One region of the Mesorhizobium sp. B264B1B genome, then DNA from elsewhere that is predicted to be linked to it. Evidence: predicted binding sites of a transcription regulator. Region 1 holds the regulator's gene; each other region holds the start of a gene.
The links. Region 1 encodes HrcA, which represses chaperone genes, less so after heat shock. Its sites were predicted from a motif close to GTTAGCACTCNCNNNNNGNGAGTGCTAAC; they were not measured.
Positions count from the first base shown of each region.

Region 2: a site for HrcA is predicted at 2,961-2,989, ahead of groES (co-chaperone GroES). Genes of this name have one in related genera too.
Region 3: a site for HrcA is predicted at 3,170-3,198, ahead of groES (co-chaperone GroES). Genes of this name have one in related genera too.
Region 4: a site for HrcA is predicted at 1,642-1,670, ahead of LB547_RS19120 (co-chaperone GroES). Genes of this name have one in related genera too.

Region 1 is NZ_JAIUIS010000007.1:199,055-207,059, forward strand. Features, by position in the region: gene LB547_RS16570 (glutathione S-transferase family protein) at 1-11, opposite strand, end outside; gene cysK (cysteine synthase A) at 204-1,184, opposite strand; gene LB547_RS16580 (LysE family translocator) at 1,377-1,994, opposite strand; gene LB547_RS16585 (PQQ-dependent sugar dehydrogenase) at 2,123-3,493, opposite strand; gene LB547_RS16590 (hypothetical protein) at 3,618-3,818, opposite strand; gene hrcA (heat-inducible transcriptional repressor HrcA) at 3,856-4,983, opposite strand; gene rph (ribonuclease PH) at 5,260-5,976, shown strand; gene LB547_RS16605 (VOC family protein) at 6,160-6,570, shown strand; gene rdgB (RdgB/HAM1 family non-canonical purine NTP pyrophosphatase) at 6,570-7,232, shown strand; gene hemW (radical SAM family heme chaperone HemW) at 7,229-8,005, shown strand, end outside.
Region 2 is NZ_JAIUIS010000002.1:559,394-567,398, forward strand. Features, by position in the region: gene LB547_RS06545 (D-arabinono-1,4-lactone oxidase) at 1-738, opposite strand, end outside; gene LB547_RS06550 (MFS transporter) at 751-1,932, opposite strand; gene LB547_RS06555 (TetR/AcrR family transcriptional regulator) at 2,059-2,685, shown strand; gene groES (co-chaperone GroES) at 3,079-3,375, shown strand; gene groL (chaperonin GroEL) at 3,445-5,100, shown strand; gene LB547_RS06570 (TetR/AcrR family transcriptional regulator) at 5,201-5,812, opposite strand; gene LB547_RS06575 (zinc-dependent alcohol dehydrogenase family protein) at 5,910-6,920, shown strand; gene LB547_RS06580 (OsmC family protein) at 6,957-7,403, shown strand; gene LB547_RS06585 (nuclear transport factor 2 family protein) at 7,421-7,795, shown strand; gene LB547_RS06590 (hypothetical protein) at 7,902-8,005, shown strand, end outside.
Region 3 is NZ_JAIUIS010000015.1:34,855-42,859, reverse strand. Features, by position in the region: gene LB547_RS25630 (Crp/Fnr family transcriptional regulator) at 887-1,609, shown strand; gene groES (co-chaperone GroES) at 3,281-3,577, shown strand; gene groL (chaperonin GroEL) at 3,639-5,303, shown strand; gene LB547_RS25615 (shikimate kinase) at 5,887-8,005, opposite strand, start outside.
Region 4 is NZ_JAIUIS010000009.1:1,311-9,315, forward strand. Features, by position in the region: gene LB547_RS19100 (Hsp20 family protein) at 1-138, opposite strand, end outside; gene LB547_RS19105 (DUF982 domain-containing protein) at 405-722, shown strand; gene LB547_RS19110 (usg protein) at 847-1,125, opposite strand; gene LB547_RS19115 (hypothetical protein) at 1,150-1,491, opposite strand; gene LB547_RS19120 (co-chaperone GroES) at 1,828-2,142, shown strand; gene groL (chaperonin GroEL) at 2,200-3,831, shown strand; gene LB547_RS19130 (hypothetical protein) at 3,904-4,215, shown strand; gene LB547_RS19135 (DUF982 domain-containing protein) at 4,554-4,850, shown strand; gene LB547_RS19140 (LysR family transcriptional regulator) at 4,937-5,854, opposite strand; gene LB547_RS19145 (DsbA family protein) at 5,989-6,627, shown strand; gene LB547_RS19150 (NAD(P)-dependent oxidoreductase) at 6,664-7,275, shown strand; gene LB547_RS19155 (ROK family protein) at 7,354-8,005, opposite strand, start outside.

The sequences.
Region 1 (8,005 bases):
AGCTTGTACATGAGGTCCTCCGCCGGCCCTGCGGGGGCCGGGGGCGATATGAACCGGAAGCAGGGCGCTGCTCAAGCCCGTGGCATCCGCCACGGCGGGTTTTTTCAGCGGGCCAGGCTAAGCACCTTTGTGTTAGGCGCTCGGCAGGGGGCGTGTCGAAACTTGACAGGCGACGCGTCGTATCGCTTCGCCCAACGAAGACCCTAAGCGCCCAGCCCTTCGAACAGGATCGTCGACAAATAGCGCTCGGCGAAGGACGGGATGATCACCACCAGGTTCTTGTCCTTGTTCTCCGGCCGCGAGCCGACGACGATCGCCGCCTGCAAAGCGGCGCCCGAGGAGATGCCGACCGGCACGCCTTCCAGCCGGGCGACGAGGCGGGCATTGGCGACCGAATCCTCGTTCGAGACCGTGACGATTTCGTCATAGATGGTGGTGTCGAGGATTTTTGGCGCGAAGCCGGCGCCGATGCCCTGGATCTTGTGCGGGCCAGGCTGGCCGCCCGACAGCACCGGCGAGGTTTCCGGTTCGACCGCGACGACATGCAGCGAAGGCTTGCGCTTCTTCAGCACCTGGCCGACGCCGGTGATGGTGCCGCCGGTGCCGATGCCGGAGACGATGATGTCGACCTCGCCATGGGTGTCGTTCCAGATCTCCTCGGCAGTCGTCGTGCGATGGATCTCGGGATTGGCCGGGTTCTCGAACTGCTGCGGGATGATGGCGTTGGGGATGGTGGCCGCCAGTTCGTCGGCCTTGGCGATGGCGCCCTTCATGCCTTTCGGCCCTTCGGTCAGCACCAGTTCGGCGCCGAGCAGCGCCAGCATCTTGCGGCGCTCGACCGACATGGTCTCGGGCATGGTGAGGATCAGCTTGTAGCCCTTGGCGGCGGCAGCGAAGGCAAGCGCTATGCCGGTATTGCCCGAAGTCGGCTCGATCAGCGTCGTCTTGCCGGGAGCGATCTTGCCCGATGCCTCGAGCGCCTCGATCATCGCCACGCCGATACGGTCCTTGACCGAGGCGATCGGGTTGAAGAATTCGAGCTTGGCAAGGAGATGGGCAACGATGCCCTTCTCCTTGGCGAATTTGTCGAGCCGCACCAGTGGCGTGTCGCCGATCGTATCGGTGATGGAATTGTAGATGCGGCCACGGCCGGGAACACGAGCGGAGGCGGCGAACTTGTTCATTGGTTTGGCTCCCAGAATGTCAGGCGGATGGAACTGATCTCAGACGGATGGCCGCCAAGATAGGCCTTCCACGGACGCAAGATAGACCGTCGCCCGAAAATATCCGAGTGGGGCCCGTGTCTAAAACGCCTCGGCCTCGGAAAAGCGTTCCCGCAAAAGCCAGTCCGGCGGAATGCCTTGGCAAAAATGGCCCTATTGGCGGGCGGCGATCGCCGCCGCCGCGCCGACCATGAAACCGGCCGCGGTGCGGTTCAGCGCCTTCAGGGCGCGCGGCGAGCGCAGGAACCAGCGCGCCTTGGCCGCCAGCGTCAGATAAGGCACCAGCACCACGAACAGGACGAGGACGGTGAGTGCGGCGAGGATGCCGTAATCGGCCAGCGTGATGGTCTTGAGGTCGACGATGGTCGGCGTGATGGCGAGATAGAAGATCATCGTCTTCGGATTGCCGAGCGTCACCGTCAGGCCGGCGAGGAAGCTCGACGCTAGCCCGCCCTTGCCTTTCCTGGCCTCGACCGTCTCGGGCGTGATGCCGGCGGTCCAGAAGCGCCAGCCGAGGAAGGCGAGATAGGCGACGCCGGCCCATTTGACGGCGAGGAACACCAAGCCGAAGGTCTGCGCGACAAAGGCAAGCCCAAGCACCACGGCGGTGAGATAAAGGAGGTCGCCGAGCATCAGGCCGAAGGACATGGCCAGCGACGAGCGGAAGCCGGAACCGAGCGCGCGCGCCACAAGCGCGGTGATGCCGGGGCCGGGAATGGCCGCGGCCAAGCCGAGGGCGGCGCTGTAGGCGAGAAAGCCGGTGAGGGTCATGGATCGAGCCTTGCGTCCGCGAAACTGCTGGGACGGCGCCTTGTCGCACAGAGTTTCGCGGGCGGGAATTGCCTGGAGCCGGATTTGGTTGCACCAGGCATGCCCCGTGCTCGAGGCCTCCCAGCGGATCAGGACCGGCCGTCGCCGTAGGTCACGCGCCAGATGGTGCCGTTGCCGTCCTCGGTGACGATCAGCGCGCCGTCGCTCGCCACCGCCACGCCGACCGGCCGGCCCCAGACCTCGCCGCCGGAGGTGACGAAGCCGGTCATGAAATCCTCATATTCGCCGGTCGGCTTGCCGTCCTTGAACTTGAGCCGCACCACCTTGTAGCCAGTCCTGTTGCCGCGATTCCACGAACCGTGCAGGGCGACGAAGGCGTCGCCCCTGTATTCGGCCGGAAAACCGGATCCTGCGCGGACATTCCTGCCGTCGTAGAAGGCGATGTTGAGCGGCGCCGAATGCGCCTGCATCAGAATGTCGGGGACGGTGACCTTGCCGGCAAGGTCGGGACGCGCGCCCTTGTGGCGCGGATCCTCATTGTCGCCGATATAGTACCAGGGCCAGCCGTAGAAGGCGCCTTCCTTCACTTCGGTCGCATATTCGAACGGCACGTTGTCGCCGAGCGCGTCGCGCTCGTTGACCACGCACCACAGCGCGCCCGCCGCCGGCTGGATGGCCATGCCCGAACAGTTGCGCAGGCCGGTGGCGACGATGCGCCCATTCCTACCGTCCGGGTCGAAAGCCCTGACGTCGGCGCGGCCTTCCTCCGCGCCCCAGGTGGCGCCGAGCGGCTTCGACCTGGCCCAGGCGTCGAGCCCGCCCCGCGGTTTCCTTGCCATGTCCTGGGCGGCGTTCGAGCCGGAGCCGACCGAGAGATACAGCGTCTTGCCGTCCGGCGAGAAGGCGATGTCGCGGGTCCAGTGATGAGTGGCCGGAATATCGCGGACGATGGTTTCCGGCTCGCCGGAGGCCTCCAGGTCGCCATCGCGGTAGGGAAAGCGCACGATGCTGTCGCTGTTGGCGACATAGACCCATTGCGGGTTGTCCCCAGGCGGGTAGAAGGCGATGCCGTAGGGCTGGTTGAGATTGCGGGCGAAGATGCCGTCCCTGACAGGTTTCGCGCTGCCCTCGCCGAGACGGTAGACGCGGATCTGGTTGGCCTCGCTGTCGGCGACGAACAGGTCGCCATTGGGCGCGACGCGCACGACGCGCGGATTGTCGATGCCCGAAGCGATCAGTTCCGCCGAAAAGCCCGCCGGCAGCCGCGGCTCGGCGCCTTGCGGCCTTTGCACCGGACCGGCGCCGTTCGAGGCGGATCTGGTGACATAGGGCCTGGGCTGGTCTTGCGGGCTGATCAACCGGCGCACGCCCGGCGCATCGGCCCGCCAGTCACCGAATGCGGCCGCGCCCTTCAGCACCGGCTCTTCCTGCTGGGCCAATGCCGTCGCGGCGAAGAGCAAGGCAGCAGCGATTACCACGGCGCCGGCAAGTCGGATCATCCCAGTCTCCAGCTTCTCGCTTCTTCATGCATGTCGTTGTCCCAAGACCGAAGTCACATGCATCAAGGGAACGGGCGGGCTCGGCAGTCGTTCCGGACGACACGGGGAGTTGAAGGAATTCGGGTCAGGTATCCGCGTCGAGATCGAGATCGGCGTCGAGGTTCTTTTCCAGTTCGACGAGATCGGCCGGCAGCGGCATGCCCATGGCGCGGATTTCGCGCAGCTTCTCGCGCAATTGCTCCTGCACTTCGCGCACATCCTCAGGCTGGTTGACCATCTCCTCCAGCAGCAGGCTGATCTGGGCCTTGAACGATTCCAGCGCCATCTTTTCTCTCCTCGGCCGTCTGGATCGATCCCAGCTCTCAGCGCAGCATGCGCGATATCAGCTGCGCCGTATAGTCGACCATCGGGACAATGCGGGCGTAGTTGAGCCGGGTCGGGCCGATGACGCCGAGCGCGCCGACGACGCGGGCGTCCTTGTCGCGGTAGGGTGCCACGACCAGCGACGAGCCGGAGAGCGAGAAAAGCTTATTTTCCGAGCCGATGAAGATGCGCACGCCCGGTCCCGCCTCGGCGAGGTCGAGCAGCTGGATCAGCCCGTCCTGCGTCTCCATGTCCTCGAACAGGTGGCGCAGGAGTTCGATGTCGGCCTGGGCGGTGACGTTTTCGAGCAGATTGGCGCGGCCGCGCACGATCAGGCGCGCCGGCAGGCCGCTTTCCGCGCCGGCCCACACCGCCAGCCCTTTCTCCACCAGGTCCTGCGACAGCGTGTCGAGCGCTGCCCTTGTCTCTTTCTTGATACGCTCGACCTCCGCCCGCGCCTCGGCCAGCGTACGGCCGCGAATATGGGCGTTGAGAAAATTCGAGGCCTCGTGCAATTGCGAGACGGTGATGCCGGCCGGCAGATCGATGACCCGGTTCTCGACGTCGCCGTTCTGCGACACCATCACGGTCAGCGCCTTGGTGGGCTCGAGCTGGATGAACTCGATGTGCTTGAGCGCCACCTCGTTCTTGGCGGCCAGCACCAGGCCGGCGCCGCGCGACATGCCCGACAGCATCTGGCTGGCCTCGGTCAGCATGTGTTCCAGCGTGGCGCCCGAGCCGGAGGCGCGCACCTGCGCCTCGATGCTGCGCCGCTCCTCGTCGGAGAGGTCGCCCAATTCCATGAAGGCGTCGACGAAGAAGCGCAGGCCGGCCTGCGTCGGCAGACGGCCGGCCGAGATGTGCGGCGCGTAGATCAGGCCGAGATGTTCGAGATCGCTCATCACGTTGCGGATGGTGGCGGGCGACAGCGAGGACGGCAGGATGCGCGACAGGCTGCGCGATCCCACGGGCTCGCCGTCCCTCAGATAGGAATCGACGATACGCCGGAAGATGTCGCGCGAACGCATGTCGAGCGCCTGAAGTGCGGGCGCCTGAAGTGCGGGCGCCTGAAGTGCCGGCGCGTGAAGAGCGAGCGACTGCGAAGCGGGATCGACTGCCTTGGTCATTGCGGCCATAACCTCCGGTTCAAGGATATAGACTTCGCGGCGCTGCGCGCAACCCGGTGTCGCACTTGCGATCACCCGGTGTCGCGTTGCGCGATCAGCCGGTGTCGCACTTGCGATCACCCCGGTGTCGCACTTGCGATCACCCCGGTGTCGTGTTGCGCGATCGCCCCGGTGTCGCCGCGTTTGCGGCCGCCGGTCCATTTTCCTTTACGCCGTGCCCCGCATGCGTCTAAAAGCCGGCCAAGATTCAAAAAAGCTGACAAGAAAGCAGGCCGAATGCGCCCCTCCAAACGCCAGTTCGACGAAATGCGCGCCATCTCCTTCGAGCGCGGCGTCTCCAAACATGCCGAAGGCTCGTGCCTGGTGAAGTTCGGCGACACGCATGTCTTGTGCACGGCAAGCCTGGAGGAAAAGGTGCCGGGCTGGATGCGCAATTCCGGGAAAGGCTGGGTGACGGCCGAATACGGCATGCTGCCGCGCTCGACAGGCGAGCGCATGCGCCGCGAGGCCTCCGCCGGCAAGCAGGGCGGGCGCACGCTGGAGATCCAGCGGCTGATCGGCCGCTCGCTGCGCGCCGTGGTCGACCTGCAGGCGCTGGGCGAGCAGCAGATCACCGTCGACTGCGACGTCATCCAGGCCGATGGCGGCACCCGCACCGCCTCCATCACCGGCGGCTGGGTGGCGCTTTACGATTGCCTGCGCTGGATGGAAGCGCGGCAGATGGTGAGCGTCGCCAAGGTGCTGAAGGACCATGTCGCGGCGATTTCCTGCGGCATCCATGACGGCCAGCCGGTCATCGACCTCGACTATCTCGAGGATTCCTCCGCCGGCACCGACGCCAATTTCGTCATGACCGGCAAGGGCGGCATCGTCGAGATCCAGGGCACGGCCGAGGGCGAGCCCTTTTCGGAAGGGCAGTTCGCCGAGCTGATGGGCCTGGCCAAGAAAGGCATCCAGAGGCTGGTGAGTTTGCAGCAGATGGCGGTGGCGTAGTTTATTCATGCGGAGCCTGGGCACCCCCCTCTGCCCTGCCGGGCATCTCCCCCGCAAGGGGGGAGATCGGCTGTTGTCTAGAGCTTCGCCAATAATCAGAATAGAATACCATGAGCCGGCGCTCACGCTGCCAATCTCCCCCCTTGCGGGGGAGATGGCCGGCAGGCCAGAGGGGGGTGCCTCGTGATCCCCTCTGCCATTCTTGAATCCGCTCTTTACGTCACCGACCTCGCCGCTGCCGAAGCCTTCTACACCGACATCCTCGGCCTCACTCCTCTCGGCAAGGTCGAGGGCCGCCATCTCTTCTTCCGTTGCGGAGCCGGCGTGCTGCTGATCTTCAACGCGGAGGCGACCAAGGTCCCGCCCGCGCCCGACGCGAGGCTGAAAGTGCCGCCACACGGCACATCGGGCGAAGGCCATCTCTGCTTTGCGGCGACCGCCGATGAAATCAGCCGCTGGAAATCCCATCTGAAGGCGAAGAACATCGCTGTCGAAAGCGAATTCGAATGGCCGCAAGGCGGCCGCTCGCTTTATATCCGCGATCCCTCCGGCAATTCGATCGAATTCGCCGAGCCGAGAATCTGGGGACTTTGATGCATTCTCTCGACGGAAAAAAGATCGTCGTCGCCAGCCACAATGAAGGCAAGCTGCGCGAATTCGCCGATCTGATGGCGCCATTCGGATTCGAGGCGAAATCGGCGAAGGACTATGGCTTGCCCGAACCCGAGGAGACCGGCACAACCTTCGAGGAGAACGCCTATATCAAGGCCTTCGCCGCGGCCAAGGCGACGGGCCTGCCGGCGCTGTCGGACGATTCGGGCCTGTGCGTTGACGCGCTCGACGGCGCGCCCGGCGTCTACACCGCCAACTGGGCCGAAACGCCTGATGGCAGCAGGGATTTCGGCATCGCCATGCAGCGCACCGAAGTGGCGCTGCAGGAAGTCGGCGCCGCCACGCCCGCGCAGCGCACGGGACGCTTCGTCGCCGTCATCTGCCTCGCCTTTCCCGACGGCGAGGCCGAATATTACCGCGGCGAGGCCGAAGGCACGCTGGTCTGGCCGCCGCGCGGCGAGCTCGGATTCGGCTACGACCCGGTGTTCCTGCCCGACGGTTTCGAAAAGACCTTCGGCGAGATGAGTGCCGAGGAAAAACACGGCTGGAAACCCGGCCAGGCCACGGCTCTGTCGCACCGCGCCCGCGCCTTCCAGAAATTCGCCCAAGCTCGATTGGGTCTGGCCAGGTCAGGTTCGGCATGATCAGGCCCGGCGCCACCATGCCGCTCGACCGCAGCCCCGGTTTCGGCGTCTATGTGCATTGGCCGTTCTGCGCGGCCAAATGCCCCTATTGCGACTTCAACAGCCATGTCCGCCACCAGCCGGTCGACCAGGAGCGCTTTGCCGCCGCCTTCGAGGCGGAACTGGCGACGATGCGCCAGCGCACCGGCCCACGCGAGGTGACCAGCATCTTTCTCGGCGGCGGCACGCCGTCGTTGATGAAGCCGGAAACGGTGGCCAGGGTCCTGGACGCCGTGGCGAAGAACTGGACGGTGCCCGACGGCATCGAGGTGACGCTGGAGGCCAATCCCTCCTCGGTCGAAGCCGAACGCTTTCGCGGCTATCGCGCTGCGGGCGTCAACCGGGTCTCGCTCGGCGTGCAGGCGCTGAACGACAAGGATTTGCGCTTCCTTGGCCGGCTGCACAATGTGGACGAGGCGCTGCACGCGATCGGGCTCGCGCGGGAGATATTCCCAAGGCTCTCCTTCGACCTGATCTACGCACGGCCAGGCCAGACGCCGGAGGCCTGGGCATCGGAGCTCGAACAGGCGATCGGCCACGCCGCCGACCATCTGTCGCTCTATCAGCTGACCATCGAGGAAGGCACGCCGTTCCACGCGCTGCACGCGGCGAAGAAATTCATCATCCCCGACAACGACCACGCCGCCGACCTTTATGCGCTGACGCAAGAGGTGACATCAGCCCATGGTTTGCCGGCATATGAGATCTCAAACCACGCCCGGCCGGGTGCCGAA
Region 2 (8,005 bases), on a different contig from region 1:
GCCGGCCTCGTCGTGCTCGGTAGGCCTGGTGGTCGGGTTCGCGTCGCTGAGGTCGCTGGCGATGAACTGCGCGTAGCCGGAAAACGGGATGTAGTAGAATTCGGCCGACCGGTGCGCGGCCATCATCGTCTCGAAATCGCGCAGCATGTCGGCGATCGGCAGCACCCACTTGCGGCGGCGCAGCCGGTAGGTCGCGATGTTGTTCAGCGTGACTTCGCTCAAGATGCCGAAGGCGCCGAGAGCGACCCCCATCGCATGGATCATATCCTGGTCGCGGGTCCGATCGAATTCGCGCAACTCGCCCCGCCCGTCCACGATCTGCACCGTCTCCAACTGGGTGTGATAAGCGCCCAGCGTCAGCCCGGAACCATGGGTGGCGGTGCCCAGCGCGCCGCCGATCGCCTGGCGGTCGATGTCGCCCATATTGGGCAGGCCCTGGCCGATGCCGTGCAGCATGTGCATTAGCGGGCCGAGCCGCGTCCCTGCCCGCACCCGCGCGCGATGGCTTTGTATGTCGTGCGAGACCAGCCCCTCGATCTTCTCCAGGGAAACGATCGAGCCTTGCGATGCCACCAGCGCCGTGAAGGAGTGGCCAGCACCCGCCACCCGCAGCGGCCCAGGTGCCGTGCGCACCAGATCGGCAAGCTCGCCGGCGTCGGTTGGAGTGGCGATCAGCTTCGGCTCGGCGCGCACGAAGCCCGACCAGTTGCTCCAGTTCCGCGCGGTGATCGTCGACATCCAGCCGTCCCGTCAGACGCGCCGACGGCGCATAGTGGCCACGAACAGGCCAAGCAGGGCCACGCTGGCAAACGCGCTTGCCGCGGCGAATTCCGGCACGGGCCGGAAATCCTTGCCATTGATGAGCAGCGACGCCGCGACCGGCCCGATCGCCAGGCCGAAGAGCTGTGCAGCCGGCACCAGCAGCACGGCGGTACGCGTCTCGTCCGCCGTGATCGCCAGCCGGATCTGATAGGGTACGATGAACAACAGGATGAAGCCCATGACCAAGGCGGCGATCCAGAATGTCGTCAGGCCAGGTGCGCTGGCAAGAACAAGGGAGGAGACCAGCGCGACGGCACCGATGGCCGTAATGGCAATGCGGTAATCGATGCGCGCCTCGAACACGGTCGCCGTCATCGCGCCCAGGACCTGCGTCGCCAGGCTGGCCGAGACGATCAGACCGACGGTCCAGCTATCAATCCCATACTGCGCACCGAGCGGTTCCAGGAAGGCCCAGATCGCGCCGAAGAACATGAAGTAGCAGAAGACCGACAATAGCGCGGTGATCGACGGAACCGTCAGCACATTGGCCAGGTTCTCCTCTTTCGGCAGGTCGGCGTAGTCACCGGGTACGGTGAAAGCGGCCGCCAGCGAAACGACGCAGACGACGGCAAGCACGATGAAGCCGCCGGACGACCCCGCCTTGGGAATGACATAGAGTGCCAAAAGCAGAGCGAGCGCACATTGCGCCAGGGTCTGCAGCGTCACGAAATAGCCGCCGATGCGCTCCGCCCGGCGCGAACGGGCGATCAGTTCGGTGGCGATCGCGACCAGACCACCTTCAGCCAGCCCGGCGATGGCGCGGGCGGCGATCAACGCATTGGCGCTTGCGGCATGGGCGGTCCATACATTCGCCAGGGCCAGCAGGATCAAAAGGACGGCGCTTTTCCAGCGCATGTTGCGCGCGGAAAGCAGCATCGCCACCACGGCTGAACCGATGGCGATCGCGATCATCTCCGCCGTGGCGACCAGCGCCAGTTCATCGCCGCTGACATGGCCCTCGGTGTAGAGCGCGCCAAGCAGCACGGGCTGAAGCCCGAGGATCAGCAGCCCGACCGAGCCGATCCATAATGCGGAGCCGAGCTCGACGCCGGTCGGGTTGCCGACCAGCCAATCGCCATTTTCCGCTTGTACGGCTTGCGTCGCAGTCACGAGGCGCCTCCCAACGTCCTTGCAGTGCGATAAAAAAGCTGACAACTTGTCAGCATTACGAAACTGATACTTGATCATGTTTCTTGTCAACCGGGAATTTTGAAGCTCTCGCGAGAGATTGGGCGCATGGCGGAAGCAAGGCGGATGGCGACGGCGCCGAGGCGCAGGCCCAAGCAGGAGCGGAGCCGCGAACGCATCGACGCGATCCTTTCGACGACCATGCGGCTGATCGGCGAAAAAGGCATCGACGCGGTGACGATGAAGGAAGTGGGCGCACTGGCGGGCGGACCGATCGCCACCGTCTACCATTATTTCCCCAACAAATCGGCGATCCTGGCGATGCTCTATGAGCGCTTCTCGGAGGAAAGCCGCGCACGCTTCGGCGAGATCATCGCCGAAATAAGTGGGCTTGAGGACGTGACGGCTGCCGCGGACCGCATGATCGAGGACTATTACCGGCGCGTGGCCGACGACCCGGCCATCCAAGATCTGCAGAACGCGATACAGGCTGACAAGGCGCTGCAGAACCTCGACATTGCTGAGACAAGGCACCAGGCCAAGATGTTCTGCGACCACGTCGCTCCGATGCTGCGGCCCGACCGGCGCGAAGACTTCGCGCGCGTGGTGTTCCTGATCTTCCAGCTTGCCGGCGGCGTCGTGCGGCTAGCGCTGACGCAGGACGAGAAGGAAGGCCGCCGCACGATCGACGACTACAGGTCCATCATCCATACGCAGCTGAGATTGTTTCTGTAGTTTTCGGCGGCGGCTTTCGCGCCCCTCTCCCGTGACATCGACACGTCTTGCGTATCGAAGTATCGGGCGGCAGGATCTCTGACCGGTAGCGGCGGAGCACCCCTCCGCGCCTTGTTTCGCCGTCGATTGCGGGAGGAACCGGCGCATTTCGCATGAAAGGCCAGCGGCAACTGGCACGTTCTGCGAGCGGGCTTTCGCGGAAAACAAAATTTCGCGCCGCTGCCCGCTCGCGCGCGCCTTGACTCTCGCCAGCCAGCAGCCTATTTCACCGCCACGTTAGCACTCGCCCTGGGTGAGTGCTAACCACAGGTCCGGTACCGCCGGGCTTTGTAGATTGTCCGGCTTCGCCGGACGGAGGAACTGTTTCTCACCGTTCTCATCGAGGAAGAAAACATGGCAAAGTCGAAGTTCCGCCCGCTTCATGACCGCGTGGTCGTACGCCGGGTCGAATCCGAATCCAAGACCGCCGGCGGGATCATCATCCCCGACACGGCGAAGGAAAAGCCGCAGGAAGGCGAGATCATCGCCGTCGGCTCCGGCGCCCGCGACGAGGCTGGCAAGCTCGTGCCCCTGGACGTCAAGGCTGGCGACCGCATCCTGTTCGGCAAGTGGTCGGGCACCGAAGTCAAGCTCAATGGCGAAGACCTTCTGATCATGAAGGAATCCGACATTATGGGCATCATCGGCTGAATATCGGCCTTCCCATCAACTGAATCTTAAATCTTCGGGCTCGATCCGAGCCCCTGCCAGGAGTTGAACATGGCTGCCAAAGACGTAAAATTCTCCCGCGACGCCCGTGAGCGCATGCTGCGCGGCGTCAACATCCTCGCCGACGCGGTGAAGGTCACGCTCGGCCCCAAGGGCCGCAACGTCGTCATCGACAAGTCGTTCGGCGCACCGCGCATCACCAAGGACGGCGTCACCGTCGCCAAGGAAATCGAACTTGAGGACAAGTTCGAGAACATGGGCGCGCAGATGGTCCGCGAAGTCGCTTCGAAGACCAACGACATCGCCGGCGACGGCACCACGACCGCGACCGTTCTGGCGCAATCGATCGTCCAGGAAGGCCACAAGGCGGTTGCCGCCGGCATGAACCCGATGGACCTGAAGCGCGGCATCGACCTGGCCGTGACCGAAGTGGTCGCAGCTCTCGGCAAGGCCGCCAAGAAGATCAAGACCTCCGAGGAAGTCGCCCAGGTCGGCACCATCTCGGCCAATGGCGACGAGTCGGTCGGCAAGATGATCGCGGAAGCGATGCAGAAGGTCGGCAACGAAGGCGTCATCACCGTCGAGGAAGCCAAGACCGCCGAGACCGAGCTGGAAGTCGTCGAAGGCATGCAGTTCGACCGCGGCTATCTCTCGCCCTACTTCGTCACCAACCCCGATAAGATGGTTGCCGATCTCGAGGACGCCTACATCCTGCTCCACGAGAAGAAGCTCTCCAACCTGCAGGCCATGCTGCCGGTCCTGGAAGCGGTCGTGCAGACCTCCAAGCCGCTGCTCATCATCTCGGAAGACGTCGAAGGCGAGGCCCTGGCCACGCTGGTCGTCAACAAGCTGCGCGGTGGCCTGAAGATCGCCGCCGTCAAGGCTCCGGGCTTCGGTGACCGCCGCAAGGCCATGCTGGAAGACATCGCCATCCTCACCGGTGGCCAGGTCATCTCCGAAGACCTCGGCATCAAGCTCGAGAATGTCGGCCTCAACATGCTCGGCCGCGCCAAGAAGGTGTCGATCTCGAAGGAGAACACCACCATCGTCGACGGCGCCGGCAAGAAGGCCGAGATCCAGGGCCGCGTTGCCCAGATCAAGCAGCAGATCGAGGAGACCACCTCGGACTACGACAAGGAGAAGCTGCAGGAACGCCTGGCCAAGCTCGCCGGCGGTGTTGCCGTGATCCGCGTCGGCGGTGCGACCGAAGTGGAAGTGAAGGAAAAGAAGGACCGCGTCGATGACGCCCTCAACGCGACCCGCGCGGCCGTGGAAGAAGGCATCGTTGCCGGCGGTGGCGTGGCCCTGCTGCGCGCTTCGGGCAACCTCAAGGCCACCGGCGTCAACTCCGACCAGGCCGCCGGCATCAACATCGTGCGCCGCGCGCTGCAGGCTCCGGCCCGTCAGATCGCTGCCAACGCCGGTGCGGAAGCATCGATCGTTGCTGGCAAGATCCTCGAGAACAAGGGCGCGACCTTCGGCTACAACGCCCAGACCGGCGAATATGGCGACATGATCGCCATGGGTATCGTCGATCCGGTCAAGGTCGTGCGTACGGCTCTCCAGGACGCGGCCTCGGTCGCCGGCCTGCTGGTCACCACCGAAGCCATGATCGCGGAGGCTCCGAAGAAGGAGTCGGCTGGCGGCGGCATGCCTGGCGGCATGGGCGGCGGCGGCATGGGCGGTATGGGCGGCATGGACTTCTAATCCAGCCATCTGCTTTATGCATGTGGAAAGGGCGGCAGCGATGCCGCCCTTTTCTTTGCACATTCAGGCCTTGCTTCAGCGTAGTCGGTTGGAATCAGCGTCAGACAGCAGTGCTCTCCGCTTGCCGCGTCGCCTTGCCGGCGAGGACTGCCTGCTCGATCAGGGTAGCCACCTCATCGGCCACGACGTTGATCGATGAGCGATCGCGGGTGGCGCGGGCAATCACCATCAGGCCTTCCAGCGAGGACTCGACCAACAGCGCCAGCGCCCGTGCGCGGCGCTCGACCACCCCTGCCCTGACAAACGCCTGGCGCAGCAGGCCGATCCACTGCTCGAAAGCGGAGCGGCAGATTTCCTCCAAGTCCGGCACGTCGTTCGGCGCATCGAGCACGACCGGCGCGATCGGGCAGCCGAGCGAGAATTCGTTGTCCTCCAGCATGCGAGCGACCGACTGGTAAATGTGGTGAACGGCAACCGCCGGATCGCTTTCCGCCGCCAGCTCGGCGCCAAGCCTCTCAGTCACCTCGGCCACGCTGGCGCGCGTCACTTCGACGACCAGCTGATCCTTGCCACCGGGAAAGTGGAAATAGAGCGAGCCGCGCGGGGCGCCGCTGGCGCTCAGTATGTCATTGAGCGAAGTGCCGTGATAGCCGCGCCGCCTGAGCAGCAATCCGGTCGTTTCGAGTATGCGGGCTCTCGTATCGTTCGCCATGTCAACCTCTGTCAGGAGAGATCCTTATAAGCCTTGCCAGAAATATGACAACTGGTCTACATAATATGTAGATCAGTCTATATAATCGAGAGCCGAAATGCGCAGCTATCGTCTTGAGGGTTTGGGCGGAACCGAATGTCTGGTGATGCGGGAAGAGGTGCGACCGGAGCCAAGTGCCCAGGAGATCGTGGTGCGGGTGCGCGCCACCTCGCTCAACCGACGCGATACGATGATCCTCAATGGCACCTACCCCCTGACACCGCGCCGCGGGATCGTTCCGCTCAGCGACGGCGCCGGCGAGGTCGTCGCCATCGGCGATGATGTCACACGCTTTGCCGTCGGCGACCGTGTCACCGGCAGCTATTTCGCCCGCTGGATCGATGGCCGCATCAATGCCGGACTGATCGACCAGCTCGGCTGCACGCTGGATGGCATGCTCGGCGAGTACGCCGTGCTTGACGAGCAATGGGCGGTGCGAGTTCCCGAGCATCTCGACTGGCGCGAGGCGGCAACGCTGAGCTGCGCCGGCCTGACAGCCTGGAACGCACTGACCGGGGCGGAGATTCCCAAGCCCGGCCAATGGGTTCTAGTCATAGGCTCGGGCGGCGTCTCGCTGTTCGCGTTGCAGTTCGCCAAGCTGCTCGGCTGCCGCGTCGTCGCCGTCACCTCTCGCGCCGAGAAGGTCGGCAAGCTGCGGGCGATGGGGGCCGACCTCGTCGTCTCCTCGACCGACATGCCGGAATGGGGGGCGATGGTGCGTGGCGAAACCGGCGGTATCGACCTTACCGTCGAAACCGGCGGCCCGCCGACCTTCGCGCAGTCGCTGATCGCCAGCGCGCTTTATGGGCGCATCGTGCTGCTCACCATTCAGGATGCGAAGGGCGCAACGGTGCAGATCCCCGGCGCCGTCTATCAGCGCAGCCTCGTCACAATCGGCCGTCTGTTCGTCGGCAGCCGCGCAAACCTCGAAACGATGCTCAACGCCGTCTCGGCGCACCGGTTGAGACCGGTCATCGACAAGGTCTTCCCCTTCGCCGAGGCCCGCGACGCCTACCGCTATTTCCAGCAGGGCGACGTCTTCGGGAAGGTCGTCATCGACGGAGCCTGATATTTCATATCGATCGAACCAGAAGGGAGAACAGCAATGACAATTCGTGAAGCTTCGGCCGAGTGGCAAGGCACGCTGAGGGAAGGTTCAGGCCGGCTGCGGCTCGGCAGCGGTGTGTTCGAAGGCGCCTATTCCTTTCCGTCGCGTTTCGAGAACGGCCCCGGCACCAACCCGGAAGAACTGATCGCGGCCGCGCATGCCGGCTGTTTCTCGATGGCGCTGACCTTCATCCTTGGCCAGGGAGGTCATGTTCCCCGGGACATCCGCACCATCGCCAGGGTGCACCTCGGAGCGACCGAGGCCGGGCCGACCATCACCCGCATCGACCTTGAAACGGCGGTGGAGGTCACGGGGCTCGCCGAAGACCAGTTCGAGCGCCTTGCCCAGTCCGCCAAGGCGAGCTGTCTCGTTTCGCGCGCGCTGGCCGGCGTGGCCCAGATCAACCTCAAGGCGACCCTCGTGGGTACCGCCGCGCAACAATGAATCAGGAGAAGTACGAGATGAGCAGCATCATGGACGGTCATCCAGAGTCGCGGCGGACAGCCGAGATCATGCGGCGCTTCAACGATGTGTTCCAGTTGCACGATCCGTCGGCGCTTGCCGAGTTGGTGGGCGAGGACTGCGTGATTGAAAACACCGTGCCGGCACCGGACGGTGCGCGCCATGCCGGCAAGGCGGCCTGCGTCGGGCTATGGACGGCGATCGCGACCCAGCCCGGCACGCGCTTCGACATCGAGGAGACCTTCGTCGCCGGCGAGCGGGCGACGATCCGCTGGCGCTACTGGATGGCGGACGGCAATTCGCTGCGCGGCGTCAATCTGATGCGCGTCGAGGGCGGGCGGATCGTCGAGGCGATGGGCTACGTCAAGGGATAGGCCGGCTTCACCATATGAGTTACTCCTAATACACATCGGTTTGTGCTAGGAATAGAGTCCGACCGCCATTCGACGATCGAGAAAGACCATAGGGAGGACTAATGTCATGAACATCAGAACCGCCTGCTTTGGAGCACTCGCGTTGACCGTTCTCAGCGGCACGGCACTTGCCGGAGCGCTCGACTCGCCCAAGATGATGGAACCGTTCTT
Region 3 (8,005 bases), on a different contig from region 1:
CTCGTGATCTCGGACCGTGCCCATGCGTCGCGGACGCCCGATAACCACGGAAGTGCGGTGCGGCACATTGAGGCCGAGCCTGCACAACAGTCTCGCGGCAGCGCGAATGTAGATTGGCCGGGAGAATTCGCCAAAGTACCTCATGCTCCGTCATCAGCGGAACCTGAGCTCGAACAAAGGCAAGTCCGAACGGCCGCCCATCCTGCAGGATGTGGTGACGGCCAGTCACCACAACATGATCATCGACGAGTTGGGAATCGGCGCTATCCGCGCGACATTGGACCAGACGGCCCCGGGCTGACATCAGTCGATCCTCAAACGTGTCCCCGTACAGAATAAATCCGACAGCCGCCACTAGGGCATTTCGATCGGACACGCTGAGTGTTGCTGACGTCCCGCCGACGCAACTTTCCGAGCAATCGTAGATCCGAGCGATCGGCGAAGGACAACAAAAATCCTCCGCCCCCCACCGCGGCCGACCGGACGCGCTGCGGCATTGGGGAGCGGTTACATCTAGCGGCATCCCCGAGCGCGAGGTGTCGTTCTCAGTGAACAGTTACGATTTGAAAGCGCGCCGGCTCTAAATCAGGAGTTCGTGCGATTCTCACGAAGCTCAAGGGAATCGGCGCGCTAGGACGACAGGTAACGGGAAAGAGCTGGGACCTCAGAATGTCGGTTTCGTACAAAGCTGAGTTTGGTACGTTTCCCACTCTGACATACTTTTCGCGTCTTTTGTAATCACGCGGCGGGGGCTCGCCGTGCATCGATTCGCATTCCGCTGTCATTGTCGTACCAAGGGGCGTATTGTCACGAGATCGTCTGCACGTTTTTACGGGCGCGGACGGCAAGGAGATTGGAATGCTCTTGCCCCAAGTGGGATTGAGCCATGACCAATCCAGTGAATGCTTCCTACAAAAATGAATTGCTGCGACGGCTTAGCGCGGATGACCTCGCGCGTTTGGAGCCGCATTTTGAGCGACGTGCCCTTGATCTGAGAATGCCGTTGGAGACTGCCGGTTCAAGGATAGAGGCCGTTTACTTCCTTGAGGAAGGCATCGGCTCTGTTGTCGCGATGACTCCGGACGGCAAGGATGCCGAAGTTGGCCTCATTGGCTTAGAGGGAATGACTGGTCCCGCGCTGGTGATGGGTGCCGACTATGCCGCGCACGATTGTTACGTGCAATTGGCAGGCAATGCAGTGCGAATCGGAGTTCAGCCATTCAAGGCGGCTCTAGTGGACAGCCCTACGTTGCATCCCTTCCTTTTGCGCTATGTCCACTATCTCCACATTCAGGCTACGTATACGGCCCTAATGAACGCACGAGCGAGCCTTGAAGAGCGTCTGGCGCGATGGCTGTTGATGTGTGACGACCGGATGCACGACAAACGCATTACGATCACTCACGAGTTTTTGTCTGTTATGCTCGGCGTAAGGCGGCCGGGGGTCACCGTTGGGCTCCAAGTGCTCGAGGGCCGTGGCCTCATCCGTTCGCGACGAGGTGAAATCGTCATTCGAGACCGCCAAGGCCTCGTTGCCCAAGCAGCTGGTATCTATGGGCAACCAGAAGGCGAATATGTTCGGCTGATTGGGGAAATCGCCCGACGCTGACCATGGGGTCTGTGGGGTCCGCAAGCTCGGTCCTCGCTAGCAGCTAAGCAGAATCTTGCTTCGCGCGCGGTCAGATGGTGTAGAGATCCCTGGCTTGGACGAGCGGGCGACGGTTTTTGCAAATCCCAAGAATGGCTTGCATACAGGAGAGCAGCCCTCCATCATAGCCGGATTCGCAGTTCCATTTTTTGCCAGCGCACCTTGCGATTGGCAGCACGAATCGGGACGCCGCCCCCTAGGAGGGGGAGAAACCATGCCTTCCGTATCTACTGGACGGGCCAACTTATTGGACGCAGAAACGGGCGCCCGTTTCATTCACGCGCTACTCGATGAACTCTCTGGCGGGAAAGCGCCCACGCCCGACTTCGTCAAACAAAGCGCGGCGACAGTGCTTGCCAACGAAATGAATGTGGCGAGCCGGCCGGCATAGTCGTACTGAATGAGTGCACGGCGATCTATGCAGGAGGCAAGTCCGGCCAGATTTCGGAGCTGTATGTTCGACCCGAGATGCGCTCCAATGATTGCCCCTTGTCTGCTCGAGGTCGCTGTGCGGGAAAGCCGCGCTCGTGGTTGGAAGCGACTTGAGGTTGGAGCACCCGCGCAACCAAAATGGAAACGCACGTCGATTTCTACTCGGACGGGTTCGAGGAAGTCGGCCCTCGGCCCCGCAGGACTATTTAGACAATCTGTCCCCAACCTATGCCAAGCTACACAGGTGTAATGCAGGGTCACTTCGCCAGCAACGGTTATTCTCGCTTCGACGAACTTCAAAGCCGGCATGTGGCAGATCAAGTTCGGCTGCGAGCATCTTCACCCTTGGAGGAGGCGCGCTGCCTCGCGTACGGATGTCACTCGCGACCCACTCCCAGACCTGTTCCTGGCGCCCCTGATTGGTTGGAGTTTAGAGGCGCCCCTGATTGGTTGGAGTTTAGAAAAGTCAGCCACCGTCTGGTCTGACCGACGGAGCCGATCCTACCGGGGCGGCTCTGGTGTGGATCAAACGCGCCATAGTCCATTGTGAGACGGGGGGTGCCGCGGCGGATTGAGCGCACCTGATGAGCTTGGCAGCAACAAAACCACTTGCCGACTACCAGCACTCCGAGTGGGTTTGTTCCCGAATGAACTTCCTCGCGAGGCGCACCCGTGTGCAGGTGCGGTGATGCGGCGACAGCCGTAGCGGGCTGGCCGACAAAATGTAAGTAAGCGGCAGCAACCCCTGCGTCCTGGGTTTGAGCAAACCACAAGCGAGATACGGCCTTCAATCCGAATGCCTCCTGGCACAAGAAGTTCGCAAGTCTCGCTGCCTGATCAGCACTCCCCGCAGCGCGCAGGCGTTGCAACGGATCTTCAAAGAAATTCACAGGCTCTTAGCACTCCAAAGCCGCTGGGAATGGTAGGCGAACATAAATTGTCGAAACGCGCTGCCGAGAATGCCAAATGACGAAGTCAGCAGGAGTGTTCAAAGTGGTCGCCTTGCCTGAGAGCTTTGGATCAAGATTTTGCTCATGCGCCTGCCCTTTCGTCTTGACTATCTCCGGCTTACCCCTTAATCCTCCCGTTGTTAGCACTCGCTCGCGGTGAGTGCTAACAACGGTCCGGCAAAGCCGGGCTTTGCAGTTTGTCCGGCGTGGCCGGACGGTGTTTCTCACCGCTCTCACCGAGGAAGAAAAAATGGCAAAGTCGAAGTTCCGCCCGCTTCATGACCGCGTGGTCGTTCGGCGGGTCGAATCCGAATCCAAGACCGCGGGCGGGATCATCATCCCGGATACGGCAAAGGAAAAGCCGCAGGAAGGCGAGATCATCGCTGTCGGCTCCGGTGCTCGTGACGAAACCGGCAAGCTGGTCCCGCTGGACGTCAAGGCTGGCGACCGCATCCTGTTCGGCAAGTGGTCGGGCACCGAAGTCAAGCTCAATGGCGAAGACCTTCTGATCATGAAGGAATCCGACGTGATGGGCATCATCGGCTGACCGCCGTCGCCTTTCATCACATCCAATCTGAATTTAGGCCGAATTGCCCAGGAGCAAAAAAATGGCTGTGAAGCTCGTCAAATTCTCCCGTGATGCCCGCGAACGCATGCTGCGCGGCGTCAACATCCTCGCCGACGCGGTGAAGGTCACGCTCGGCCCGAAGGGCCGCAACGTCGTCATCGACAAGTCGTTCGGCGCCCCGCGCATCACCAAGGACGGCGTCACCGTCGCCAAGGAAATCGAGCTTGAAGACAAGTTCGAGAACATGGGCGCGCAGATGGTCCGCGAAGTCGCTTCGAAGACCAACGACATCGCCGGCGACGGCACCACGACCGCGACGGTTCTGGCGCAGTCGATCGTCCAGGAAGGCCACAAGGCCGTTGCCGCCGGCATGAACCCGATGGACCTGAAGCGCGGCATCGATCTGGCTGTGACCGAAGTCGTCGCGACGCTGATCAAGAACGCCAAGAAGATCAAGACCTCCGAGGAAGTTGCTCAGGTCGGCACGATCGCCGGTAATGGCGACGAGTCGGTCGGCAAGATGATCGCGGAAGCGATGCAGAAGGTCGGCAACGAAGGCGTCATCACGGTTGAAGAAGCCAAGACCGCCGAGACCGAACTCGAAGTCGTCGAAGGCATGCAGTTCGACCGCGGCTATCTCTCGCCCTACTTCGTCACCAACGCCGACAAGATGGTTGCCGAGCTCGAGGACGTCTACATCCTGCTCCACGAGAAGAAGCTCTCCAACCTGCAGGCCATGCTGCCGGTTCTCGAAGCCGTCGTGCAGACCTCCAAGCCGCTGCTCATCATCTCGGAAGACGTCGAAGGCGAGGCCCTGGCCACGCTGGTCGTCAACAAGCTGCGTGGCGGCCTGAAGATCGCTGCCGTCAAGGCGCCGGGCTTTGGTGATCGCCGCAAGGCCATGCTGGAAGACATCGCCATCCTCACCGGTGGCCAGGTCATCTCGGAAGACCTCGGCATCAAGCTCGAGAACGTCGGCCTCAACATGCTCGGCCGCGCCAAGAAGGTGTCGATCTCCAAGGAGAACACCACCATCGTCGACGGCGCCGGCAAGAAGGCCGAGATCCAGGGCCGCGTTGCCCAGATCAAGCAGCAGATCGAAGAGACCACTTCGGACTACGACAAGGAGAAGCTGCAGGAACGTCTGGCGAAGCTCGCCGGCGGCGTTGCGGTGATCCGCGTCGGCGGTGCGACGGAAGTCGAAGTCAAGGAAAAGAAGGACCGCGTCGATGACGCCCTCAACGCGACCCGCGCGGCCGTCGAAGAAGGCATCGTTGCTGGTGGTGGCGTCGCGCTGCTGCGCGCTTCGCTGAGCATCAACGCTGTCGGCGTCAACTCCGACCAGGCCGCCGGCATCAACATCGTTCGTCGCGCGCTGCAGGCTCCGGCCCGCCAGATCGCGGCCAACGCCGGTGCGGAAGCCTCGATCGTTGCCGGCAAGATCCTTGAGAACAAGGGCGCGACCTTCGGCTACAACGCCCAGACGGGCGAATATGGCGACATGATCGCCATGGGTATCGTCGATCCGGTCAAGGTTGTCCGTACGGCTCTTCAGGACGCGGCCTCGGTCGCCGGCCTGCTGGTCACCACCGAAGCCATGATCGCGGAGGCTCCCAAGAAGGAGTCGGCTGGCGGCGGCATGCCTGGCGGCATGGGCGGCGGCGGCATGGGCGGCATGGGCGGCATGGGCGGCATGGATTTCTAATCCACGCTACCTGCGCAATACGGAAAGGGCGGCAGCGATGCCGCCCTTTTTTTGCACAACTTCGCGGAACCACAGCTACATCGTCGTACTGGCCGCTTGATACCGCCTATTACCTCATGTCCATTTCCAGCACCCATCTCGTCCTTTGACGCTCTTCTTGATGCAGTCAGCAACAGCTGGTACCGGTCACAACTCTTTCGCGTACTCTTTTACTGCAAATTCAAGTGATTGGGGCATAGGGACAGGAAGCCCTGAGCGGTTCTGCAGCCAAGCTGTGCAGAATTTGTCGGTCTGCCTCTGTCTCCACGCCCTCGGCCATGACCTCGATCCCAAGCACAAGCAGCCTGTCATCTCGAGACCTTGCCAGACCGCGAACGAAGCCCTGCTGCCGCATCACTGCTGTGAAGGGCGGGCCATTGGGCGGTCAACGAATCTCCTGTGTCATCTAGGACCAGATCGACTCGGCCAGAGGCTTCTGACGACTTTATGCATGCGATTCCCACTTTTGTTAGCATTCGGCGCGAACCCGCCCCCTGCACCAAACCTGCGAAAGGACCTGATCGTTGTCGCCTAAAGCTTGTTGTCATCGACTTGAGCGTTCTCTGCTTCTCATGGAAGATGCTAAATCCGCTCGTGCGTTATTGCCGGCCAGCAAAGGCTGCGGGTCGGCGGTGAGGGTGTCGAGAGGCGGCAGTTCACCTTGACTCATTGGTGCCGCCGGCGCCTGGATGGTTTCCACGACTGTGCCGGAAGCACCGGAGACATGTGACATCTCGGCAGCGGGCGTCAGGGCGGCTTCTCTCTCCCTGCTGCACAGAAAATCGTGGAGCGCCTCCACGCAAATGCCGGCGTTCTTCTTGTCTTTTCTAAAGGTCGGGACCACCTTGATATCGGCCTGTTGGTAGTCTGGCCCGCGCTTTTCTAACATGTTTTCGAGCTGCTGCTTGATGTCGGGGCCTTGCAGCAGCGGCCGGCCGGTGTCGCCCGTGGAGCGCTGCTGCAGGTGGAGGCGCCTGCCGATCTCATCCAGGTCGGTGTTGAGCCAGATTGACACCGCCTTCTCGCGGATCAGGTCTCGATTGGGCTGCTTGACAAAGCCGCCGCCGCCGGTTGCGATGACCATGGGGCCTTTCTTCAACTGCTCGGCGAGCTCTCTAGTCTCCAGCTCCCTGAAGTAGGGCTCGCCACGGCGCTCGAATATATCCTTAATATCGCCGTGCCCTTTGATGATAAGTTTATCGATGTCGACAAACTCCACCCCCAGCTCCCTGGCAAGGCGGGGGCCGATGCTCGACTTGCCGCTCGCCGGCATGCCGACGAGCACGACCGGCCTCGTACCGAGGGCCGCGACGATCTTGCCGGCATGCGGCGAGAGAATGACCGCACTCTGTTGTCTTGCGACGGTGGGCGACCTGGAGGTCCCTGCCGCCCTCGACCTGCTTTCTCCTGACGAGCCCCAGTGTAATATGTCCCAGGCACCACGGGGAATGGGGACCAGCTCGCATTCGCTCTGCGCGCGCTGCGCGAGCTCGGCCCGGTAACTGGCCGGCGTATGGAACTCGACCTCGAAGCGATAGTTCTGTGCGGTTCTGAACGCCGTGTGAACGCCGCGTAACCCCTGCGTGTCCATCCTGATGAACCAGTTGGTGGTCTCGACCTCGCTGCAGTCACGCTCCTCGAAGGCCAGTGCCGCCTTCCTGAAGGCGCGCGTAAAAGCCTCGTCCGGGATCTCAAAGACATGGCGCACTGCACTGGTGACCAGTTGGGCATCCGGCGCCGCGCTCACGCCCTGGCCGGTCAACTCGTTGGCTGTCCCGATCTGCCCACGCGACCGTTGATCAAGATGCGGCACCTGCACCTCGATGCCGTCCTGCCGCAAAAGCTCGGCAACCGCATGCACAGTTTCGGTAATCGCGCTTTCTTGCGCTTGGGCGAGGGCGGCTTCGAGCCTGGCGCGCTCCAGGGCCTGTTCGCTGTTCGGCGCTATCCTGCTGGCGGGGTCGTCGTAGGCCGGAATTGCTAAGGCGCTGGGCAGTATTCGGTTTTCGACGGCGAGTCTGATCGAGGCCTCCATGACCGACGCCGCCAGCGTGGGGTTGTCCTTCAGATCCGCCAGGCTGCCATCGACGTCGAACCGGCCCTGTTGGAGCTTTGCCGCCTGCGACTTGACATAGGGCGCCGACTTGAAGCCCGGCCTCTGCTCTATGAGCCGCTGCAATTCGGTGGTTTTTTGCATGAACACTCGCGCACCGGTTTCGGACTTGTAGGCGTCCGTGCCGACCTTGATGCCGACGCTCAACAGATTGATCGCGCTTTCATGCAGATCGACCGGGTTGTAGCCGTCGGGCCGCGGATCAATGCGCGCCTGATAGCGGTTGAGCAGGAAGTCGACGCGTTTCCTGGCATCAGCGGTTGCCGGATAGGATTCGCTGAGTTTCGGGAAGAGCGCGGCGGCCTCGGCGCTGACGGCAGGCTTCGCGCCGGTTGAGGCCACGGATCGCGCAAACTTCTGCTTGACGTCCGACTGCTCATGAGCCGGCTCGCTATTGAGCTGCAGGTTCCAGTCCTGGAGCTCGGCCACTAGCAACGCGGCCAGTTCGCAGGCCACCGGATGCCGGGCGGTCTTGCTGTCTTCCCCCGCCCTGGCGATCAGCTCATGGAGGGTCTGGCCATTCGGCCGATCTTCCTGCAACAATGCACGG
Region 4 (8,005 bases), on a different contig from region 1:
GTCACCGGTCCTGGAGATGTCGTAGGGCGGCCAGTTGTCGACGTTCGCCGTGCGGCTGGCATTCTCCAGCAGGTCGAAAATGCGGTCGAAGCCTATGCTCGACCGATAGAGCGGTGAAAAGTCGAAAGCGGTTCTCATAGCCACATCCTCCTTCGCTGAGCAACATGGGTACGAGGAGTGCCAAGGATCGGCACTCCTTGACCTGCCGGCCCTTCCGGCGCCGGCGGAATCGATCTGGGAACTGACGGGCGTGGCGTCAAGAGGCCTGATCGAACGTCTCGTCGAAATTCCGGCGGCTCTTGACGCGGCCTGAACGGCTGACCATCTCGATCACGGATGGACGGTCGCCGGTGACGCCATCCGATTGCTTACTCGCAAAAAGACGTCAAAAAACGGAGGAAGTGATGAACGATATTCGGTTTCCTCAGCCGATTACCCTCGAATTATCGGATGCCCCACGCAAGGTCGCCAGCAGCTTCGAGGCTCTGGAATGCCTGGATCAACAATGGCCGAAATGGGCGCGCGGACCAAGCTGGCGCGCCGCCGGTCGCGCATGCCGTGATGCGCTGGATGGCTGGCGCAGCGGGCGTGCTGCCTACAAGGCTTTCTTGAAGGCGGCCAAGCGAGCCGGCCTGACGAGGGGCCGCTCCCCTTCGCCTCGCCAACCCCGCTCCGCGAGGATGCCAGGGGCGGCCCCGCTGATGGCTGTCAGAGCAGGATAACACGAATTCCTACCGCCCATCCTGCTCGGAAGCTCTGACTTTAGGTATGCTCAATCGAGCCTTTGAGCGCGCCGCGTTGCAGGCGACGCGCTTCAGGTTTTTTGATCCGCTCAATGTGATCCGCTCAATGGATGGCAACGATGCCGTCAACGGCGCGCCATTCCGACGGTGTGATTAGACGATGGTGTGCGACGCGCACGGAATGCAGCGCGCCGTCCAGTTCGCTTTCCCAATAGCCAAGGAAGCCCTTCAGCTCCGGAAAATCGGGAGCGAGGTCGTATTCCTGCCAGACATAGAGCTGCAGCAGGTTGGGGTAGTCAGGCATATAATAGTGAATCTCGGCCGTGGTCAGGCCGTAGCCATCCATCTGCAGGCGGAATTCTCTGCTGACCGCAGTCACCATATGTTTCTCCTTTCGCTGACGACCTCATGCATTCATCCTGGCGAAGTCGTGCCGGAATTCGTCCGGCGTGGACCGCGGCGCCGGCACGTCGATGTCGAGCTTGCATAGGGCCTCCATGATGTGGTCGAAGCAAACCGGCCGCTCGACTCCCGGCGGCAGGCGCAGTTCCGGCATCGACTCCACCGCGCAGGCATCCGAGGCCCAAGACGACAGGATCGCCCGCTTTTCCCAGAGGTCGAGCGCGTCGTCTTCCAATACCTCGTCAGGATGTTTGAAGTGCCTCGCCGGCGAAAGCAGCCGGTCAAGCGAGGTGTCGGGCGTGTCAGTCAGGGAAGGCATGATCGGCGAAAATTTATGTCGGTCCATCGCTGTCCTCCGTCTGCAAAAACTCCTCGATAGCGTCCAGTTTCCGGCTGTGCTTCGGCAGCGCCGGCCAGGATAATCTTGTTAGCTCTTCACCAAAATTCAAGCGGTGAAATCGTCGACTTGGCGAGAATCCCCGCATGATAACAACGCGTTGGCACTCTCATGCGACGAGCGCCAAAATTTTTGCGCCAACCTCTTGAAACCGGAAAATTCCAAAACTAGCTCGATATGCGCGCGCGATGCCTGAACAAGGGTCGCGGCACCTCGTGCCGGGCCGATATTGCCGGTCCGGCGCGGAGGAACCTCAAAAACTGTTTGTCCTTGAAGGAGAACGACATGACGTTCCGCCCATTGCACGACCGTATCCTGGTCCGCCGCATCGAAGCCGAGGAGAAAACGGCTGGCGGCATTATCATTCCCGACACAGCCAAGGAAAAGCCGCAGGAAGGCGAGGTGATCGCCGCTGGCCCGGGTGCCCGCAACGAAGCCGGGCAGCTACAGCCGCTCGACGTCAAGGTGGGTGACCGCATTCTGTTCGGCAAATGGTCCGGCACCGAGATCAAGCTCGGCGGCCAAGACCTGATCATCATGAAGGAAAGCGATGTGATGGGCGTGATCGAGCAGACCGCGACCGTGAAGAAGGCCGCCTGACGGCTTCTTGCCAAGTTACCAGTCAACGAAAGCTGCCTAAATTGAAGGAGTGATCCAATGGCTGCCAAGGAAGTGAAATTCCATACCGAAGCCCGCGAGAAGATGCTGCGCGGCGTCGACATTCTGGCCAATGCGGTGAAGGTGACGCTCGGTCCCAAAGGCCGCAACGTCGTTATCGACAAATCCTTCGGCGCGCCGCGCATCACCAAGGATGGTGTGACGGTGGCCAAGGAGATCGAACTGGAAGACAAGTTCGAAAACATGGGCGCGCAGATGGTGCGCGAAGTCGCTTCGAAGACCAACGACATCGCCGGCGACGGCACCACGACCGCGACCGTTCTTGCCCAAGCCATCGTCAAGGAAGGCGCCAAGGCCGTCGCCTCGGGCATGAATCCGATGGATTTGAAACGCGGCATCGACAAGGCCGTGGAGGCGGTCGTTGCCGAACTGAAGGCCAACGCTCGCAAGGTGACGAAAAACGACGAGATCGCCCAGGTCGGCACCATTTCGGCCAACGGCGATCCCGAGATCGGCCGGTTCCTCGCCGAGGCGATGGAGAAGGTCGGCAATGAAGGTGTCATCACGGTGGAGGAGGCCAAGACCGCCGAGACCGAACTGGAGGTGGTCGAAGGCATGCAGTTCGACCGCGGCTATCTCAGCCCGTACTTCATCACCAACCAGGACAAGATGCGCGTCGAACTTGAAGAGCCCTATGTGCTGATCCACGAGAAGAAACTGTCCAACCTGCAAGCCATGCTCCCCGTCCTCGAGGCGGTCGTGCAGTCGGGCAAGCCGCTGCTGATCATCGCCGAGGACGTGGAAGGGGAGGCGCTCGCCACGCTGGTCGTGAACAAATTGCGCGGCGGCCTGAAGGTTGCGGCCGTCAAGGCGCCCGGCTTCGGTGATCGCCGCAAGGCGATGCTGGAGGATATCGCCATCCTCACCGGCGGCACGGCGATCAGCGAGGATCTCGGCATCAAGCTCGAAAACGTCACGCTGCAGATGCTGGGCCGCGCCAAGAAGGTGGTGATCGAAAAAGAAAACACCACCATCGTCGACGGCGTTGGCCGCAAGGAAGAGATCCAGGGCCGCATCGCCCAGATCAAAGCGCAGATCGAGGAGACCACCTCCGACTACGACCGCGAGAAACTGCAGGAGCGGCTGGCGAAGCTCGCCGGTGGCGTCGCCGTCATCCGTGTCGGCGGTTCGACGGAAGTCGAGGTGAAGGAGCGCAAGGACCGTGTCGACGACGCGCTGCATGCGACCCGTGCGGCGGTCGAGGAAGGCGTACTCCCGGGCGGCGGCGTCGCGCTGCTCCGGGCCGCCAAGGCGCTCGATGCCTTGCCGATCGACAATGCCGACCAGAGGACCGGTGTCGAGATCGTGCGGCGTGCGATCGAGACCCCGGTGCGCCAGATCGCGGAGAACGCCGGCGCCGAGGGCTCGATCATCGTCGGCAAGCTGCGTGAGAAGAGCGAGTTCGGCTGGGGCTGGAACGCCCAGACCAACGAGTTCGGCGATCTCTACGGCCAAGGCGTCATCGATCCGGCAAAGGTCGTGCGCACCGCGCTTCAGGACGCCGCTTCCGTCGCTGGCCTGCTGGTCACCACCGAGGCGATGGTGGCCGAGAAGCCAAAGAAGGAGGCCGCGACCCCTGCCATGCCCGCCGGCGCGGGCATGGACTTCTAGGACGCTGGGAGGCCGCCCGCTCCCACAAGTGGGAGCGGGCGCTTCCCGGGGAAAGTTTGGAGAGAGACCACTATGACCGGTATCGGTTCCGTTTCGGCGCCCACGCATCCGGCAAACGAATTTCTCGCCTACGAGGCAGAATGCAGGAGCGTGCTGGGGCCATTGTTGATGCGCGTTCTCGACATGGCCGAGTCCGCAGGCTGGAGCCGCCGAACGGCGGCGTCGACGCTGATGTTCCTGGCCGCGCAGCATGTGTCGGCAGCCTCGGAAAGCTCCGGCGGCTCAACCAGGGATGGAGGACGCGATCATCGGAGCCCCACAGCAAACGATGGACCGATGTCCGGTTGGGAGGAGGACCGACATGATCGTGGGCCAATTGCGTGAATGCCTGAAAACGTTGAGGTGGAAAGCGGCAGACCTCGTCGACGAGCTTGGTTGCCCGCAAAGCCAGGTCGCCGCCTGGCTCGATGGGCGGGCGCTTCCGCCGCTTTCCGTCCTTGCCTGGCTCGAGGCGCTCGCCAGGGCGCATAGGGCGCTACCGGCGCCCGGCCGAGGCTCGCCGGTGCTCAAGCCAAGCCGGGTCGAGCCAGCCGAGATCAGGCTCGCGGCTGCCGGAAATCCGACGACACCGGCGCACCCGCCCTATCCGCGCCGACCTGTCTTCGCGCACCAGGCTGCCCGACATGCTTCGGTTCGTTTGCCGTCGAATGGAGGTTTAAACCATGGCACAGATGCGCTTTGAAGAACCCGTGACGATCTTGGTCGGAATGGGGCTTCCGGTGACGATCGAGACTGCGATGGAAGCATATGCCGTGCTGCAGGACTGGCCCGTTGCCAGCCGGAACGGCGCCCATGCCGTCGCCCTCAACGCTTGCAAAGCCGGCATTGCCGGCGAGATCGATGCGGAAACCGTGCGGGCGACCTTGATCGCCTTCGCGCGCCGCAATGACATTCTGGTGCCGAATATGATCTCGCCTGCGAGTACCGCGCCCAGCGGCCGCACCGTGCGAGCGGATTGAGGATCTATACGCGACCTATCGGTGAGCGCCCGGCGACCAAAACGATCAGCCCGTCAGCCTTGAGCTGGCGGGCTGTCTCCGTCGCCTCAGGCCGTTTCGACGAGACGCGAGCGTTTCTTCTCGGCGGCCGCCAGCAACTCGACGAAGGCGCGGACCTTGGCTGGCCGGAACCGGGCCGGAGGGAAAACGGCATGGATGCCGCCGGCAGGCAACGTCCAGTCGGCAAATACCGGCACGAGACGCCCCTCGGCGATATCGTCGCCGACACTGTAGTCGGGAAATACGCCCAATCCGATACCGGCGAGCACGCAGGCAAGAGCCGCCGGGCTCTTGTCGCACATGATGACCGGGTTGAGTTCGGTCAACACCGTTTCTCCCTCTCTTGAAAACAGCCATTGGCCGATGCCGCGCAGCTGGGCGTTGCCGACCCAGGCAAGCGATCTTGCCTGGCGCGGGGTGACATCGGGCGGCAGCCTTGCGGCGAAGGTCGGGTTCGCCACCACGACCTGCTGTATCGTGCCCAGGCGCCGCGCCTGATTGGAGGAATCCGCAAGCCAGCCGACGCGGATGCCGAGGTCGATCTGCTCGTCCACCAGATTGCTGACGGCGTCATCGAAAATCGCCTCGACGCGCATATGCGGATAGGTTCGGAGATAGGCGGCCATGACCGGCGCAACGATCTTGGTGCCATAGTCGAGCGGCGCGGTCAGCCTCAGCATTCCCTTGGGTTCGATCGCCCCGTGCGAGATCTCGCCATAGGCCGCTTCGGCTTCGCGCAGGATGATCATCGCGCGGTCGTAGAAGAGGCGACCCTCCTCGGTCGGCGTGACACGCCGCGTCGTGCGCCGCATGAGCGTCGCGCCCAATTCCTGTTCAAGCCTGCCGATCTGGTGGCTGACCACGGCCTTGGCCACGCCAAGCCGGTCCGCCGCCGTGGTGAACGAGCCTGTCTCCATCACCGTGGTGAAATAGACAAGCCGATTGAGATTCAGGAGTTCGGTCACATGCTTTGTCTGATTAGATCAGACAGTTTGTATTATTGGGCACCGTTTATTGCAAGACCATCACCTGCCACATGTAAGCCAAGACATTTGGCGGACGGGGCAGCCAACGCCACCGCAACGGAGACCGGGCGACCGTGGGCAATCCAGAAGTGACCTATCTTTTCGATCCGCTCTGCGGCTGGTGTTATGGCGCAAGCCCGATGCTCGAAAAACTGTCCGCCAGCGGCGTGCGCGTCGAGCTCTTGCCGACCGGCCTGTTTTCGGGGGCAGGCGCTCGGCCGATGGATGACGGTTTTGCCGCCCATGCCTGGGCGAACGACCAGCGCATCGAGCGGTTAACGGGACAGGTTTTCACGCAGGCCTATCGGGACAACGTGCTGAATGTTCGCGGCACGTTGCTGGATTCCCATGCCGCGACCCTCGCGATTACCGCAGCGGGCCCGGAAGATCCCGGCCGCCGGCTGGCCGCGCTGAAGGCGATCCAGAACGCGCGCTATGTCGATGGGCGCGATATCGTCACGGTCGGCGGTGTCGCCGAGGTGCTCGCCGCCGCCGGCATGGCCGATGCCGGCGAACTGGTGAAGGCGCCAACCGAAGGATTGCTGACAGCTCACCGCGAACTGGTCGGCCGAGGCCGCGCGCTGTTCCAGCGCTTGCATTCCAATGGCGTGCCTTCGCTCGCCGTCATCCGCAACGATGCGCCGCGCCTCATCGGTTCGAACGCGCTGTTCGGCAGTTTCGACAATCTCCTCGCTCATATCGCGGCCGCGTGACCCCCAACCCACCTCCAACAAGGAATGGAAAAAGACATGGCAAAAGTCGCTCTCATCGGCGCATCGGGCGCAGTCGGTTCGCGCCTGCTCAAGGAACTCTCCGGCCGTGGCCACACGGTCACCGGCATCGCCCGCAATCCTGAAAAAATCGCCGCGCTGCCTGGCGTGACGGCCAGGAAGGGCGACGTCTTCGACAAGGAAGGCCTCGCCAAGCTGGTCCGCGGCCACGATGTGGTGATCAGTTCGGTGCATTTCCTCGACAGCGATGCCGACACGCTGATCGCCGCGGTGCGAGCCTCCGGCGTGAAGCGTTACCTGGTCGTCGGTGGCGCGGGCAGCCTTGAGGTCTCGCCTGGCAAGCGGCTGGTCGACACGCCCGAATTTCCTGACATCTACAAGGCCGAGGCGCAGAAGGGCGCTGACTTCCTGGACAAGTTGAAGACCATCGATGACCTCGACTGGACGTTCCTGTCGCCGTCCGCCATGTTCATCCCGGGCGAGCGGACCGGCAAGTTCCGCCTCGGCAAGGACACGCTTCTGGCTTCGGACAAGGGCAGCAGCATTTCCTTCGAGGATTACGCCATCGCGATGGTCGACGAGATCGAGAAGCCCGCCTACATAAAGCAGCGCTTCACCGTCGGTTATTGACTAGGCAGGCCTGGCCAGCTCGAAAGCGAAACGGCTTTCGGAGTTGGCGAGCCCAGCTGCTTCTTGTCCATCAACGTTCTAAACGTCGCCCGTCATTATCGCTCGCAGCCATGCCATGATGGCATCGAAGTCGATCGGTTTCGTCGTGTCGACGTCGAAGAGCGGGCCGCGCCGCAGCGGTTCGGCGCGCCTGGCGAGTTCGATCAGTTCGGGGATATAGGCCGCGCCTGGATGGCCGGCGGGACGCTGGCCGAGCCGGGCGCCATAGCGTTCGGCCAAAACCTCGCCCGGCGCGTGGCACCAGATTTCGAAAGTCTGTTCGACACCGGCATTCCTGAGATGATCCTCAAGCAGCTCGCGCGGCTGGAAACCGAACCAGGCGTCGACGATGAATGTGGAGCCCGCTGGGGCTTCGCCGACGACTGACCAGATCGCCTGATAGCTGGCGCGGCCGAGCGTGCGGTTGAATGCGCGGTCGCCGCCGCCGAGCACCTCGAGAAACGGATTCTTGATCGTGTCGAGCGCAAGCAACGGCCATCCCCTGCGGTCGGCGATGCCGCGCGACACCGTGCTCTTGCCGCTGGCCGGGATGCCGTTGACCAGCACGGCGCGCCTGGCCGCGCCGGCTTGCACAAAATGCCGGCCAAAAATCGGCGCTGTCGCCCTGTCTGTTCCGGCCAGCGCCTGCAATCCCGCCCCGATCACGCCGGCGTCGTCGCCGAGCTGCGCC